3 regions of the Mesorhizobium sp. M0715 genome follow, and region 3 is predicted to be linked to each of the others. Evidence: predicted binding sites of a transcription regulator. Region 3 holds the regulator's gene; each other region holds the start of a gene.
The links. The regulator PhoB, encoded in region 3, activates phosphate uptake and scavenging genes when phosphate is short. The targets are predictions, from matches to a motif close to TGTCATNNANCTGTCAT.
Positions count from the first base shown of each region.

Region 1 (4,799 bases), on a different contig from region 3:
CGACGGCGCCATAAGGCAGCAGCGAACGGCGGTTCTTGGAAACGCCTTCGATGCCCTTGACCTTCTCGATCTCGGCCTTGGCCACCTGCTTGAGGAAATTCGCCGCGCTTTCGGCCGAGATCTCGTAATGGTGCATGACACCAAGCGGATAGTTGGTCATTTCCATGTGCAGCCGGGCAAGATTTCGCCAGGTGCCGCCGACGGCGTAGAAGGGCCTGCCCTGCCCGCCTTTCAACAGCTTGGCCTTCGCCAGTTCGTCACGCGCGATCTTCGCCGCCTGAGCCAGCGAGTTCTTCGCCATGTCCTGCAGGCGCAGGCCGCCCAGCGGCAGCGTGATGCCGTCACCGATCGCTTCGCCGCTGACGTCGACCAGCTCGAGGCTGCCGCCGCCCAGATCGCCGGCGATGCCATTGGCCGGGTGGAAGCCGGAAATGACGCCGAGCGCGGAATAATAGGCTTCCTGACGGCCGCTGATGACACGAATCTCGGTCTTCAGCACATCCTCGGCGCGGTGGATGAAATCGGGGCCGTTGACCGCCTCGCGGGCGGCGGCGGTGGCCAGCACATACATATGCTCGGCGCCGGCCTGGTCGGAAAGCGCGCGAAAGCGACGGAACTCTTCCATCGAGCGCGTCACCGCCTCGGGGTCGAGCTTGCCGGTCGAAACGATGCCACGGCCGAGACCGGCCAGCATCTTTTCGTTGAACAGCATGGTCGGCGAGCGCGCCAGCCCCTCATAGACGACGAGACGGATCGAGTTCGATCCGATGTCGATGATGGACAGCGGTCGGCGGTCCTGCAGCCGGCCCTGGGAATCAGACAGCATCAGCCGGACGCTGCTGCGTTCTTCTTGCGGCGCTTGAACTGCGCGATGCGCTTGGGCGCATGCGACTTCAGCGCGTCACCCCGTCCCGACAGGCTCGGATTGGTCATGAAATATTCCTGCGCGTTGAACGGTTCCTCGCCCTCCTCCAGCACGACGCGCCGGGAGGTTCCATCAGCCAATACGTCGAAACTTTGCTGATTGTCCATGATGTTGCCCAGCATGATCTGGCCAAGGATCTGTTCGTGCACAGTTGGATTGGTGATCGGCACCATGGTTTCGACGCGGCGGTCGAGATTGCGCGGCATCAGATCGGCCGAGGAGATGTAGACGATCGCCTCGTCCGACGGCAGGCCGTAACCATTGCCGAAACAATAGATGCGGCTGTGCTCGAGAAAACGGCCGACAATCGATTTTACGCGGATGTTTTCCGACAGGCCCGGAACCTGAGGCCGCAGGCAGCAGATGCCGCGCACGACCAGGTCGACCTCGACGCCGACCCGGCTGGCATCGTAGAGCGCGTCGATAATGATCGGATCGACGAGCGCGTTCATCTTCATCCAGATGCGCGCCGGTTTCCCCTGGACCGCGTAGGCAATCTCGTCGGCAATGTGCTTCAGGATGCGGCTTCTCAGCGTGAACGGCGAGATCGCCAACCGCATTTCATCCGTCGGCTCGGCATAGCCGGTGATGAAATTGAACAGCTGGGCGACATCGCGGGCGATCGTCGGATCGGTGGTGAAGAAGGACAGGTCGGTGTAGATGCGCGCCGTTACCGGATGGTAGTTGCCGGTGCCGAGGTGCACGTAGTTGCGCAGCTTGCCGTCCTCGCGCCGCACCACCAGCGACATTTTCGAATGGGTTTTCAGCTCGAGAAAGCCGAACACGACCTGCACGCCGGCGCGCTCCAGGTCGCGCGCCCAGCGAATGTTGGCTTCCTCGTCGAAGCGCGCCTTGAGCTCGACCAGTGCGGTGACCGACTTGCCGGCTTCGGCCGCGTCGACCAGCGCACGCACGATCGGGCTGTCGTTGGAGGTGCGGTAAAGCGTCTGCTTGATCGCCACCACTTCCGGATCGGCCATCGCCTGGCGCAGGAACTGCACCACGACGTCAAACGATTCGTAGGGGTGATGGACGACGATGTCCTTCTCGCGGATGGCGGCAAAACAATCGCCGCCATGCTCGCGGATGCGCTCGGGAAAACGCGGATTGTAGGGCGTGAATTTCAGGTCGTCGCGGGGAACGGCGACGATCTCGGAAATCTGGCTGAGCGCCAACGGACCGGTCAAGACGCTGATGCGGCTGGACGACACGCCAAGCTCGCCGGCGACGAAGTCGCGCAATTCATCAGGCATCAGCCTGTCGAATTCGATGCGGATCACCGAACCCCGCCGCCGCCGCTTCAGCGCCGTTTCGAACAGGCGAACCAAATCCTCGGACTCCTCCTCGACCTCGATATCGCTGTCGCGAATGATGCGGAACGTGCCGGAGCCCTTGACCTCATAGCCGGGGAAGAGCTTGCCGATATAGAGGCCGACCGCCTCTTCCAGCGGGATGAAGCGGACGTGATGCTTGCGGTCCGGCAGACGGATGAAGCGCTTCAGCGCTACCGGCAGGCGCAGCAGCGCGCTCATCTCTTCGCCGTTCTTGCGATGGCGCAATTGCAGCGCCATCGAGAAGCCGAGATTGGGAATGAACGGGAACGGATGCGCCGGGTCGATCGACAGCGGGGTCAGCACCGGGAACACCTGCCCCTGGAAATGGTCTTCCAGCCAGATTTTCTCGTCCTTGGTCAGCGCATCGCGGGTGATGCTCTCGATGCCTTCCTTGTTGAGCAGCACAGTGAGCGCCGAAAGGCTCTTCTGCTGGTCTTCCTGCAGCCGCTCGACCTCACGCAGCAGCTGTTCGAGCTGCTGTTCGGGGGTGCGGCCGTCAGGGCTCTTCAGCGTGATGCCCTCGCGCACCTGGCCGGCGAGGCCGGCGACGCGCACCATGAAGAACTCGTCGAGATTGGCCGCCGAGATCGACAGGAAGCGGACGCGCTCCAGCAGCGGATGATTGAGGTTCAGCGATTCCTCGAGAACGCGCCGGTTGAACTGCAGCCAGGAAAACTCGCGGTTGACAAACCGGTCCGGATTGCCGCCCTCCGGGCGAGCCACCTCGACATCCACGAATTCGTTCTGCACCGGCTTCAGTTCGTTCATGATTCCCGCTCTTCCACATCGTCAGCCAGCTAAAGCGCCGCGCGTCATTCAGGACGCGCAAAGGACGCTCTACCACTCCAAGGCGACGCATGGTCCTTGCCGAAAACCGGTGTCGGTCTTCGGGGCCATGCGTTAACCGGCTTAACTTATCCTCTGACAGGCTTTTGCGACAGTTTGATTTCATCGAACTTGCAAAGAGGCCTGATATGATCCAGATGCAGACGAGACTGCGTTAAGGAGACGACGATGGCAGGCGGTTCCATTCCCCATTTTCAGAACGATGCGGGCTATCAGGCAATCGACATCGGCGTGAAGGAATTCATGTGCACGGGCGCCAATCCGCCTTTCGACCACCCGCATGTGTTTCTGGACATGGGCGACGACAACGAAAAGGTCTGTCCCTATTGCTCGACGCTCTACCGCTATTCGCCGAAGCTGAAGGCAACCGAAACGCTGCCGGCCGGCTGCATCTACATAGAACAGGCCGCCTGAGTCTTTCGCGACCAGCCCGATGAACGACACGCGCTCCCGGCAAATTGTCATCGCCGGGGCGGGTGTCGCCGGATTGACCGCAGCGCTGGCGTTCGCCGAACGCGGCTACTCGGTACGGGTGTTCGAACAGGCGCAGCGCCTGGAAGCGGCAGGCGCCGGCATTCAACTTTCTCCCAACGCGACCCGCATCCTTCGCCAGCTTGGCGTACTCGACCAGCTGCTGCCGGCGGCGGTGCGGCCGGAAGCCGTGGTGTTGAAGGAGGCCGCGACCTTGCGCGAACTGGCGCGCGTGCCGCTGGGGCAAGCCGCCGAAAGCCGCTGGGGGGCACCCTATCTCGTCGCTCATCGGGCCGACCTGCAGAGCGCGCTACTGGCGACGGCCAACGAAATCGCCAACATCGAGACCGTCACCGGGGCGCGCATCAGCACCATTGCCGCCGACACCCATGGCATCACGGTGACGGCCGAGATGGCCGGCAAGACTGTCGAGGCCGAGGGCTTCCTGCTGGTCGGCGCCGACGGCGTCTGGTCGTCGGTGCGCGGGCTTGCCCATTCGAGCAAGGGAGCGGCCTTCGCAAGGAGCCATTTCTCCGGCGAACTGGCCTGGCGCGCCACCGTCGCGGTTGACAGCGCCGCCGGGCAAACCTTTGCAGCCATCGGCGCCAAGGACTGCGTCACCACCTTCCTGCATCCCGGCTTCCACATGGTCGCCTATCCCGTCAGCAAGGGTGCGGCCTTCAACCTCGCCGCCTTCACCAAGGGCGAACGCATCGCCGAGGGCTGGTCCGGCAACGCCGACGCCGGTATCCTGGCCCGAGCCCTGCGCGGCACCTCGGCAGAACTTGCCCGTCTGGTCGAGCAGGCCGGCCCGTGGACGGCGTGGCCGATCCACACGGTCGACAGCAAACAACCTTGGACGACCGGCAACATGGCGCTGATCGGCGATGCCGCGCATGCGATGACCCCGTTCGCGGCGCAAGGTGCGGCGATGGCGATCGAGGATGCTGTGACGCTTGCCGATATCATCGCCGACTTCCCCGCCGATCCTCTGGCCGCGCTTGCCGTCTGGGAGCAGTCACGGCGGCCGCGTGTCGCGCAGGTCGCTCGACGCGGCGCTGTCAACCGGCTGGCCTGGCATGCCTCGGGTCCAGTGGCGATTGCGCGCAATGTGTTCCTGAAGATGCGCTCGGAAAAGCTCGCGGCGGATCTGGACTGGCTCTATGGGTGGCAGGCTCAGAAGATCATTCGACGCTGAGCGTACAAGCACAATCGGTTGGTGG
Region 1 covers NZ_JAMYPL010000019.1:131,766-136,564, reverse strand. The annotation lists gene ppx (exopolyphosphatase) at 1-826, opposite strand, end outside; gene NKI21_RS21965 (RNA degradosome polyphosphate kinase) at 826-3,027, opposite strand; gene NKI21_RS21960 (zinc-finger domain-containing protein) at 3,274-3,519, shown strand; gene NKI21_RS21955 (FAD-dependent monooxygenase) at 3,539-4,774, shown strand.
Region 1: the regulator PhoB is predicted to act here: its motif matches at 3,194-3,210, upstream of NKI21_RS21965 (RNA degradosome polyphosphate kinase).

Region 2 (4,799 bases), on a different contig from region 3:
GTGCTTCGGGTTCTGCTCGTAAACGCCCAGCAGCACGCCCTTGCGCTCCTGCCGGAGATACGAAAAGCCGTCGAGATCGACGGCGATGCCGATTTCCTTGTCCAGCGCCGCGATCTCGGGAATGTCCTCAGTGATGAAATAATGGTGCTCCATCGGCGTCACCGGCAGGTCGACGCCGGCCATGCGACCGAGCTGCTTTGCCCACAGCCCGCCGGCATTGACGACATGCTCGGCGATGATGGTGCCCTGCTCCGTGACGACATCCCAGCGACCGTCGGCGCGCGGCTTCAACTCGACCACCCGGTTGCGCAGTATGATGTCGGCGCCGCGCTTTTTTGCAGCGCCGGCATAGGCGTGCGTCGTACCGTACGGGTCGAGATGGCCTTCGTTGGAATCATGCAGACCGCCAAGCACGCCGGAGACGTCGACGATCGGGCAGATCGCCTTGATCTCGTCGGGCGTGACGAGGCGCGCGGTCTCGATGCCAACCGACTGGAACACCGCCCAAGCCGATTTCAGCCACTCCCAGCGCGCGGGATCGCTGGCGATGTTGACGCCGCCCGTCATGTGCAGGCCGATATCCCAGCCGGATTCGGCCTCGATCTCCCGGTAGAGATTGATGGTGTAGTCCTGCAGCGCCGCCACGTTGGGATCCGCGTTGAGCGCATGGAAGCCTGCCGCCGCGTGCCACGTCGAACCGGCCGTCAGTTCGGCGCGCTCGATCAGCGCCACATCGCTCCAGCCGAACCGCGTCAAATGGTAGAGCACCGAGGCTCCCACCACGCCACCTCCGATGACGACTGCGCGGTAGTGCGACTTCAAGGCTTCCCCTCCACGGTTGGTCCGAAGGCCGGACTATATACGCACTAGACATAAGTGTCCAGGACCAGCGCGCGCGGCTTTTTTTGCCGGTCTGAGACTGACGGAATGATCTTCCGCCAGGCGCACGTTTCTATCGGCACGTGAAGAAGACCGCCGGCATGCACTGCGCGCTGTCACGCAAGCATCATGTTCGCGCCGTAGACCGCGTTTCGGGGAGGCCTGCGCGGCATCATCGATGTCGCGCCTCTTTCAGTTTTTTCGTCCCGCGGCACATCCGGCACAAAGAGGATTATCCATGAAACACCTGTATCGAACCGCGTCGCTCGGCGTCGCGCTGGCCTTGTTCACCGCCTTGACGCCGGCCCTCGCCGACAGCACCGCGACCGTCGGCGGCACGAGCTTTGTCAACAAAGGGCTGGTCGGCGTCGGTCGCATCCCGGCCGCTCAGCGCGACAAGTTCGGCGAGACGTTTGGTTCGGGCTCCGGCATGTCGATCGACACATCAGGCTGGACGCATGAGGCCGCTGGCTACAAAGGTTCGCTCTGGCTGCTGCCGGATCGCGGCTACAATGTCGTCGGTACCACCGACTACCGGCCGCGCCTCAACACCATCGGCATCGAGTTTACCCCGGTGGCACCAGATGCGGCACCTGCTGCCGGCCAGCGGCAGACCGGCGTCAAGGCAACGCTCGCCGACACCATGCTTCTTACCGACGACAAGGGGGCTGATGCCACAGGCCTCGATCCGCTCAACGGCGTGCGCGCGGCAAGCGGCGACATGCCGATCCTGCCGCAAGCCGACAATGGCAAGCTGGCGCTCGACAACGAGGCGATCGTGCGGCTGCCCGATGGTTCGATGTTCATCTCCGACGAATACGGCCCGAACATCTATCGGTTTTCCGCCGACGGGCATCTGCTGTCGGCAACCCAGCCACCGGCCGCCCTCGTGCCGATGCGCCACGGCACGCCGAACTTCGCCTCGGACAATCCGGGACCCGGTGCCGCCGAGCCCGATCCGAAGGATCCCGAAACCGGCCGCCAGAACAATCAAGGCCTCGAAGGCATGGCAATGACGCCCGACGGCAAGTTCCTGATCGCCGTGCTGCAGTCGGCGACAAGGCAGGACGGCGGCGATTCTCCCGCGACGCGCCAGAACACGCGTGCGCTGGTCTATGACGCGTCCGACCCCGCCCACCTCAAGCTGGCGCATGAGTATGTCGTGCCGCTGCCGGTGTTCAAGGATGCCAAGGGCAAGACCAAGGTCGCCGCGCAGAGCGAGATCGTGGCGCTCTCCGACAAGACCTTCCTGATGCTGGCGCGCGACAGCGGCAACGGCCAGGGGCTGAAGGGCGACACCTCGCTTGTGCGCCAGATCTTCGTCGTCGACGTCTCGGCCGCGACCGACATCGCCGGCGGCGCCTTCGACGCCGCTGACAAGCCGGTCGCCCCCAAGGGCGTCGTCGACCCATCGGTGACACCGGCCAAGCTGACGCCATTCATCGACATCAACGACAGTGCCGAGCTCGGCCGCTTCGGCCTGCACAATGGCGCGCCCAACGACCAGGATAACCTGTCCGAGAAGTGGGAGGCGATGTCAGTGGTCAGCGTGCTCGATGCGAAGCTGCCCGACGACTACTTCCTGTTCGTCGCCAACGACAACGACTTCCTTGCCCAGGACGGTTTCCAGGTTGGCGCGCCCTACAAGGCGGAAGACGGCGCCAATGTCGACACCATGTTCCTGGTCTATCAGGTCACGCTGCCGGGTCTGGCCAAGAAGTAACGACCACTGCACGGACGGGCGCGCTTGGCGCGTCCGCTGGGGGCAGCGGCTGGGCATGAACGGGGCAGCGGCTTTCAACTGTGCGGCGCGTTCGCAAGGGTGCATCTCGGTCCCGCCTGCGATATCATCGTGGACTGGATCCAAATCACCATCTGCCGAGCTGCCCGCCATGGACGAAAAAATGCCCGCGCGCCGGCGCACCGGCGACCTGACCAGCGGCCCGATCCCGCGCACGCTTCTGCTGTTCGCCTTGCCGGTGCTCGGCTCCAACGTGCTGCAGTCGCTCAACGGATCGATCAACGCCGTCTGGGTCGGCCGTTTCCTCGGCGAATCGGCGCTGACCGCCACCTCCAACGCCAACCTCGTCCTGTTCCTGATCCTCGGCACTGTGTTCGGCATCGGCATGGCGGCCACCATTCTGGTGGCCCAGTCGGTCGGTGCCCGCGACCTGCCCGAGGCGCGCCGCATCGTCGGCACCAGCGCGACGTTCTTCTTCCTCGTCTCGGTTATCTTCGCGGTCTGCGGCTGGATCTGGGTCGACGCCATTCTCAACACGCTCGGCACACCGGCCGATGCCTTGCCGCTGGCGCGCTCCTATCTGCGCATCATCTTCGTCGCCGTGCCGATGATGAACCTTCTGTCCTTCGTCATGACCGTGCTGCGCGGTGCCGGCGATTCACGCACGCCCTTCTTCTTCATGGCGCTGGCCGTCGTCCTCGACATCGTGCTCAACCCATTGCTCATCCGCGGCATCGGGCCGTTTCCCGAGCTCGGTATCGCAGGCTCCGCCACGTCGACGCTGATCGGCCAGACGGTAAGCGTGATCGCCATCCTGATCGTGCTCTATGTGCGCAAGCATCCGCTGCGGCTGGCCGGCGCCAACCTCGCTCTGCTGCGGCCCGATCCCACCTTGCTTCGCATCGTCGTCTTCAAGGGCGTGCCGATGGGTCTGCAGATGATTGTCATCTCCGCGGCTGCATTGACAGTGATGGGCATGGTCAACTCCAACGGCTCGCAGGTCGCGGCCGCTTACGGCATCGCCGCCCAACTGTGGACCTACATCCAGATGCCGGCGCTCGCCATCGGCGCTGCGGTGTCCTCGATGGCGGCACAAAATGTCGGCGCCGGGCGCTGGGACCGGATCGGCCGCATCGCCGCCTCCGGCGTCGGCTTCAACCTGGTCCTGACCGGCGCGCTGGTTGCCGTGCTGTCGGTTTTCGACCGTTCGGTGCTGAGCCTGTTCCTGAGCAGCGACAGCGCGGCGATCGACATCGCCGTCCACATCAACAATGTCGCCTCGTGGTCGTTCATCCTGTTCGGCATAACCATCGTGCTGTTTGCCACCGTACGAGCCACGGGTGCCGTGATGCCGCCGCTGATCATCCTGGTCATTTCGGTGCTGGTCGTGCGCACCGGCTTCGCCTATTTCATGCGTGGCGTGATCGGCGAGGAAGCGCTGTGGTGGAGTTTCCCGGTGGGTTCGATCAGCTCGCTTGTACTGGCGGCGGCCTACTACCGTTTCGGCCGCTGGCGCACCACGCACATGATCGAGAACAGGCCGGCCGCCGGCGAGCCGCCGGACACCGGTCTTGGCGTGCCGCGCGGACGCGCGCATCTTTCGCCTGAAACACCGAACGGCTGAAGCCAACCCGGTTCCGCTGGACAGCTCCAGGGCTCAACGCCCGTGTTGTTTCAGCTCAAAAGCCAGTGCCACCAACGCAAACGCCACGATCACGCCGGCGAATGCCAGGCTGGCAGTGATAGGACTGGCATAGGTCGAAACGATGCCGATGCCGATGACGGGCAAGGCGTTGCCGGCAAAGCAGCAGATGAAGAAGCTGGACACCACTTCGGCGCGACGAGCCTTTGGCGCGATCTCGTTCACCACTTGCAGCCCGCCACGGTAACCAAGTGCCGCCGCAACGCCGCAACAGGCCGTCGCAGCAACCATCAGTGCCATCGAGGGCAGTATCTGCGCCGCCACCACCAACGAGACGCTTGGGATCATCAATGCCAGCGCAGCCAGCATCGCTTTGTTGCTCCTCATGTGCATCAGAACGACAATGCTGATCGCGGTGACGATCGCCAGTTCGAAGAACAGCGCGCCGGCGACGGCGTGGTTGGTCACATGCAGCTGCTGCGCCAGGATGCTCGGCGCCAACGCGGCGTAGAACCCGACCAGCGCCATCGCGCCGAA
Region 2 covers NZ_JAMYPL010000016.1:74,082-78,880, forward strand. The annotation lists gene NKI21_RS19440 (GcvT family protein) at 1-822, opposite strand, end outside; gene NKI21_RS19445 (esterase-like activity of phytase family protein) at 1,118-2,602, shown strand; gene NKI21_RS19450 (MATE family efflux transporter) at 2,772-4,244, shown strand; gene NKI21_RS19455 (MFS transporter) at 4,278-4,799, opposite strand, start outside.
Region 2: the regulator PhoB is predicted to act here: its motif matches at 994-1,010, upstream of NKI21_RS19445 (esterase-like activity of phytase family protein).

Region 3 (4,799 bases):
ATCAGAGGCTTGATGTCCTCCGGCGCCTGCGCGGCGGTGATGGTGAGGACGCCGTTCTCAACGCTGAACGGATGGACCGAACTCGTCGGGCCATAATTGGCGTCGATATACCACTGCAACTCACCATTGCTGCTCAACGTGCTGCCGTTCGGCGCTCCCCACCAGAAATTGGAATTCCAGGTGCCGTCCTGCCCGTCCCGAAGGCTCAGCGTGTTGAAATCGTCGGAGAAGGACAGCGTCATTGCGGACTTGTCTATCGGAAGTTCGAACTGGGTGGGCTGCAGCTTGTCGATGGTCGTATTCTTGAACACCAGGATTTCGTCGGATCCGAGGTTCAGCATCACGTTCGATTCCACTTGGACCATCTGTGAACGGACGGCATCGAACGAAGTGAAATCGTAGCCGTTAAGGCGGAGCGCATCGGTCGCACCGAAATCGAAGATAAGATCGCTTCCATTACCTTTGGAGATGGCGAAAGTATCGGCGCCATCGCCGCCGATCAGGACATCATTTCCCTTGCCGCCATCCAGCGTCTGGTGACCTGACCCGCCCTTGATGATGTTGTCCAACGCATTTCCGAACGCAAATCGGTTGGTGCCGGTAACGACGAGGTTCTCGAAATTGTCAGGGAGCTTGTAGCTCATCCATGTGTCGATCGTGTCGATCCCTGCCCCAGGATCCTCGACCACCTTGTTGTTGGTGGAATAGAGATGATAGTAGTCGTCGCCGGCGCCTCCGTGGATCGTGACAGTGACGCCGGTGTCTCCCCAGAAGGAGTCGTTGCCGGAGGTGCCATGCAGTTCCGGTCCAGACCCGGTGGCCGAGAACCAATGAGTGGAAGCGCCGGTGTAGGCAAGAGGGATGCCTTTGGCGTTTAAGACCGTGCTCATCAGAAATCCTTCCTCATGGTGTCCGACCTGGTCAAAGGTCCGGCGACCGCTCCCAAAGCAACGCTGCAAGGAACGAGATCGTTCCACGGAATCGTCATTCGATCCGAGACCGCAATAATCGGAAGGCGGATAATGAATAAGGAGGTGATGGCTCAATGTAAATTGAAGCAATTTAGTAAAATCGTATATTTATGCAGAACACACGTCGTTTAACGAACGTATATCTAAGTTAACTCAAATTTATTCTTGCATGGCTTTCTGGTCGGAGTCTGCGGGCAAGATGGCGACGTACCGCCAAGAGCGGTCATCCTCATCAGGTTTCGAATGACCGCATTTGGGCCAAAGCGTCACGTGCTCGCTCCCCATCGATGAGACGAGTGCAACATTCCACTCTTCGCGGCTGTTGGCGACCACGTGCTAATCGAGTTTTCCCGGTCACGATCTATCGGGACGGAACAGCCACCTAGTCTTCCCTGATCGCGTAACCCGCCCCACGGATGGTGCGGATGACATCAGGCATGCGGCCGTTGTTGACCGCCTTGCGCAGCCGGCCGACGTGCACGTCGACAGTGCGTTCGTCGATGTAAATCGTCTCGCCCCAGACATTGTCGAGCAGCTGGCTGCGCGAGAACACGCGGCCGGGGTGGCGCATCATGAATTCGAGCAGGCGGAATTCGGTCGGCCCGAGCCGGATCTCGCTCTTCTTGCGATAGACCCGGTGCGACTCGCGATCGAGCACGATGTCGCCGACCTTTAGCACGCTGGACAGCACTTCCGGCTTGGCCCGGCGCAGCAGCGCCTTGACCCTGGCCATGAACTCCGGCGTCGAGAACGGCTTGACCAGATAGTCGTCGGCGCCGGTCGACAGGCCGCGCACGCGGTCGCTTTCCTCGCCTCGCGCGGTCAGCATGATGATCGGCAGCCGCTCGGTCTCTGGGCGCATTCGCAGGCGCCGGCAGAGTTCGATGCCGGAAACCGCCGGCACCATCCAGTCGAGCACGAGAAGGTCGGGAACGTTCTCCTGCAGCCGGATTTCGGCCTCGTCGCCGCGCGTCACCACCTCGACCTGGTAACCTTCGGATTCAAGATTGTAGCGGAGCAGCACGCCTAGCGGCTCCTCATCCTCCACCACCATGATGCGTGGTGCGATCATCGGCTGGTCACCCCTGTTATGCCGCTGGCGCGGACATTGCCGTCTCGTCCTGCTTCGGACGATTGGCTGGCAGCTGCGTGCCGGTCAAAACATAGTAGGCATTTTCGGCGATGTTGGTCACGTGGTCGCCGATCCGCTCGAGGTTCTTGGCGCAGAACAACAGGTGCGTGCACGCCGTGATGTTGCGGGGATCTTCCATCATGTAGGTCAGCAGCTCGCGGAACACCGAGGTGTATTTGACGTCGATGCGTTCGTCATTGTTTCTGAGCGTGGCAAGCGCTGCCGGGTCGGCGGCGGCGTACTCGTCGACGACCCCCTGCACCTGGATCAGCACCAGTTGCGCCATCGCGTCGATCGAATGCGAAAGGTCGTGCGGCGTGACACTCAGCCCGACAGTGCCGACGCGCTTGGCGATGTTCTTGGCAAGGTCGCCGATGCGCTCAAGGTCGCCGGCCATGCGGATCGAACCGACCACCGCACGCAGATCGTTGGCCATTGGCTGGCGCTTGGCGATCAGCGTGATGGCGCGATCGTCCAGCTCGCGCTGGCGTGCATCCATGATGGCATCATCGGAAACCACGCGCTGCGCCAGCGCATTGTCCGAATTGAGCAAAGCCCTGGTCGAGCCACTGACCATCGAGCGGGCGAGATCGCCCATGTCGCGGATCAGCTGGCTGATCTGCTCCAGATCCTCATCGAAAGATGCGACGGTATGTTCACCCATGATCTTCGTCCCTCGTATGCCTGAGCTCAGCCGAACCGGCCGGTGATGTAGTCCTGGGTGCGTTTGTCGTCGGGGGTGGTGAACATCTTGTCGGTGGCGCCCTCCTCGACCAGATAGCCTAGATGGAACATCGCGGTGCGCTGCGACACGCGCGCTGCCTGCTGCATCGAATGGGTGACGATGACGATGGTATAGTTCTGACGCAGTTCGTCGATCAGTTCCTCGACGCGAGCGGTGGCGATCGGGTCGAGCGCCGAACACGGTTCGTCCATCAGGATCACCTCGGGTGACACGGCGATGGCGCGTGCAATGCACAGACGCTGCTGCTGGCCACCGGAAAGACCCGTGCCAGGTTCTTGCAAACGGTCCTTGACCTCGTTCCAGATCGCCGCCTTCTTCAGGCTCGACTCTACGATCTGGTCCATGTCGGCCTTGCGCTTGGCCAATCCGTGGATGCGCGGACCATAGGCAACGTTCTCGTAGATCGATTTGGGGAACGGATTGGGTTTCTGGAACACCATGCCGACGCGCGCCCTGAGTTCGACGACATCGATGTTCTTGTCGTAGATGTCTTCTTCGTCGAGCGTTATCTTGCCGGTTACCCGTGCTGAATCGATGGTGTCGTTCATGCGGTTGAGGCAGCGCAGGAAGGTGGACTTGCCGCAGCCGGAGGGGCCGATCAGCGCCGTCACCTGGTTCAGGCGGACGTCGAGATCGACGTCGAACAGCGCCTGCTTCTCGCCATAGAACACGCCGACCTTGTCGCCGCGCATTTTGATTACTTCGTTCGACTTCATCTTGTCGCCCACTGCGTTTTCAAGGGACTGTTCGGTCATGATGTTCATACCAAGATGCCTTTTTTCTACCAGCGCCGCTCGAACCGACGCCGAAGCACGATCGCGGTGATGTTCATGGCCATGAGGAAGACGAGCAGGATGATGATGGCGCCGGACATACGCTCGACGAAGGCGCGTTCGGCCTCGTTCGCCCACATATAGATCTGCACCGGCAGCGCGGTGGCCGGATCGAAAGGCGTCGTCGGTGGATCGGCGACGAAGGCGACCATGCCGATCAGCAGCAGAGGCGCGGTTTCGCCGAGCGCACGCGCCAGACCGATGATGGTGCCGGTGAGGATGCCGGGCGCGGCAAGCGGCAGGATGTGCTGGAACACCATCTGCATCTTGGAGGCGCCAAGACCGAGAGCTGCCGAGCGGATCGACGGCGGCACCGCTGCAAGTGCGGCTCGCGTCGCGATGATGATCGTCGGCAGCGTCATCAGCGTCAGCACCAGGCCGCCGACGAAGGCGGCAGAGCGCGGCATGCCCAGGAAATTGATGAACACCGCGAGGCCGAGCAAGCCGAAGACGATTGACGGCACTGCGGCCAGATTGTTGATGTTGACCTCGATAAGGTCGGTAAAACGGTTCTTCTTGGCGAACTCCTCCAGATAGATGGAGGCGGCGACGCCGATCGGCAGCGCCAGCAGCAACACGATCACCATCATATAAAACGAGCCGATGATCGCCACGCCCATGCCCGAGGTTTCCGGGCGGCTGGAGGCGCCGTAGGTGAACAGGCCGCTGTTGAAGTGCTCGGCCATCGCGCCCTCGGCCTTGAGCTTGTTCATCCAGGTGATCTGCTGGTCCGAGACCTTGCGTCGCGCTTCCTCGACGCTGAGGTCGATCTGACCCTTGAAAGCCGAGTCGAGATTGGCGGCGGCGAGGATGTTGACGTCGCGCGTCGTGCCGATCACGGACGGATCGGCGGCAACGATGTCGCGCAACTGGACGCGGGCGCCTTCCGACAGGAAGCCCTTGAGCTGCTTGATCGCCGGCTTATCGTCGGGATTGATGCCGAGCTTGGCCACCAGCGCGTTTTCGGCGAGCTTGGGATAATTCGCCTTGATCAGAACGCTCGGATCGGTTGCGCGTTTGCCGGAAGGATCGATCACCTTCTCGTCGAACGAGATCGGCAGTGATACCGTCGTCTGCCAGAAGGCGGTGTAGCCTTTCGAGACGATGGTGATCAGCAT
Region 3 covers NZ_JAMYPL010000017.1:78,427-83,225, forward strand. The annotation lists gene eglC (endo-1,3-1,4-beta-glycanase EglC) at 1-890, opposite strand, end outside; gene phoB (phosphate regulon transcriptional regulator PhoB) at 1,354-2,043, opposite strand; gene phoU (phosphate signaling complex protein PhoU) at 2,060-2,767, opposite strand; gene pstB (phosphate ABC transporter ATP-binding protein PstB) at 2,794-3,612, opposite strand; gene pstA (phosphate ABC transporter permease PstA) at 3,630-4,799, opposite strand, start outside.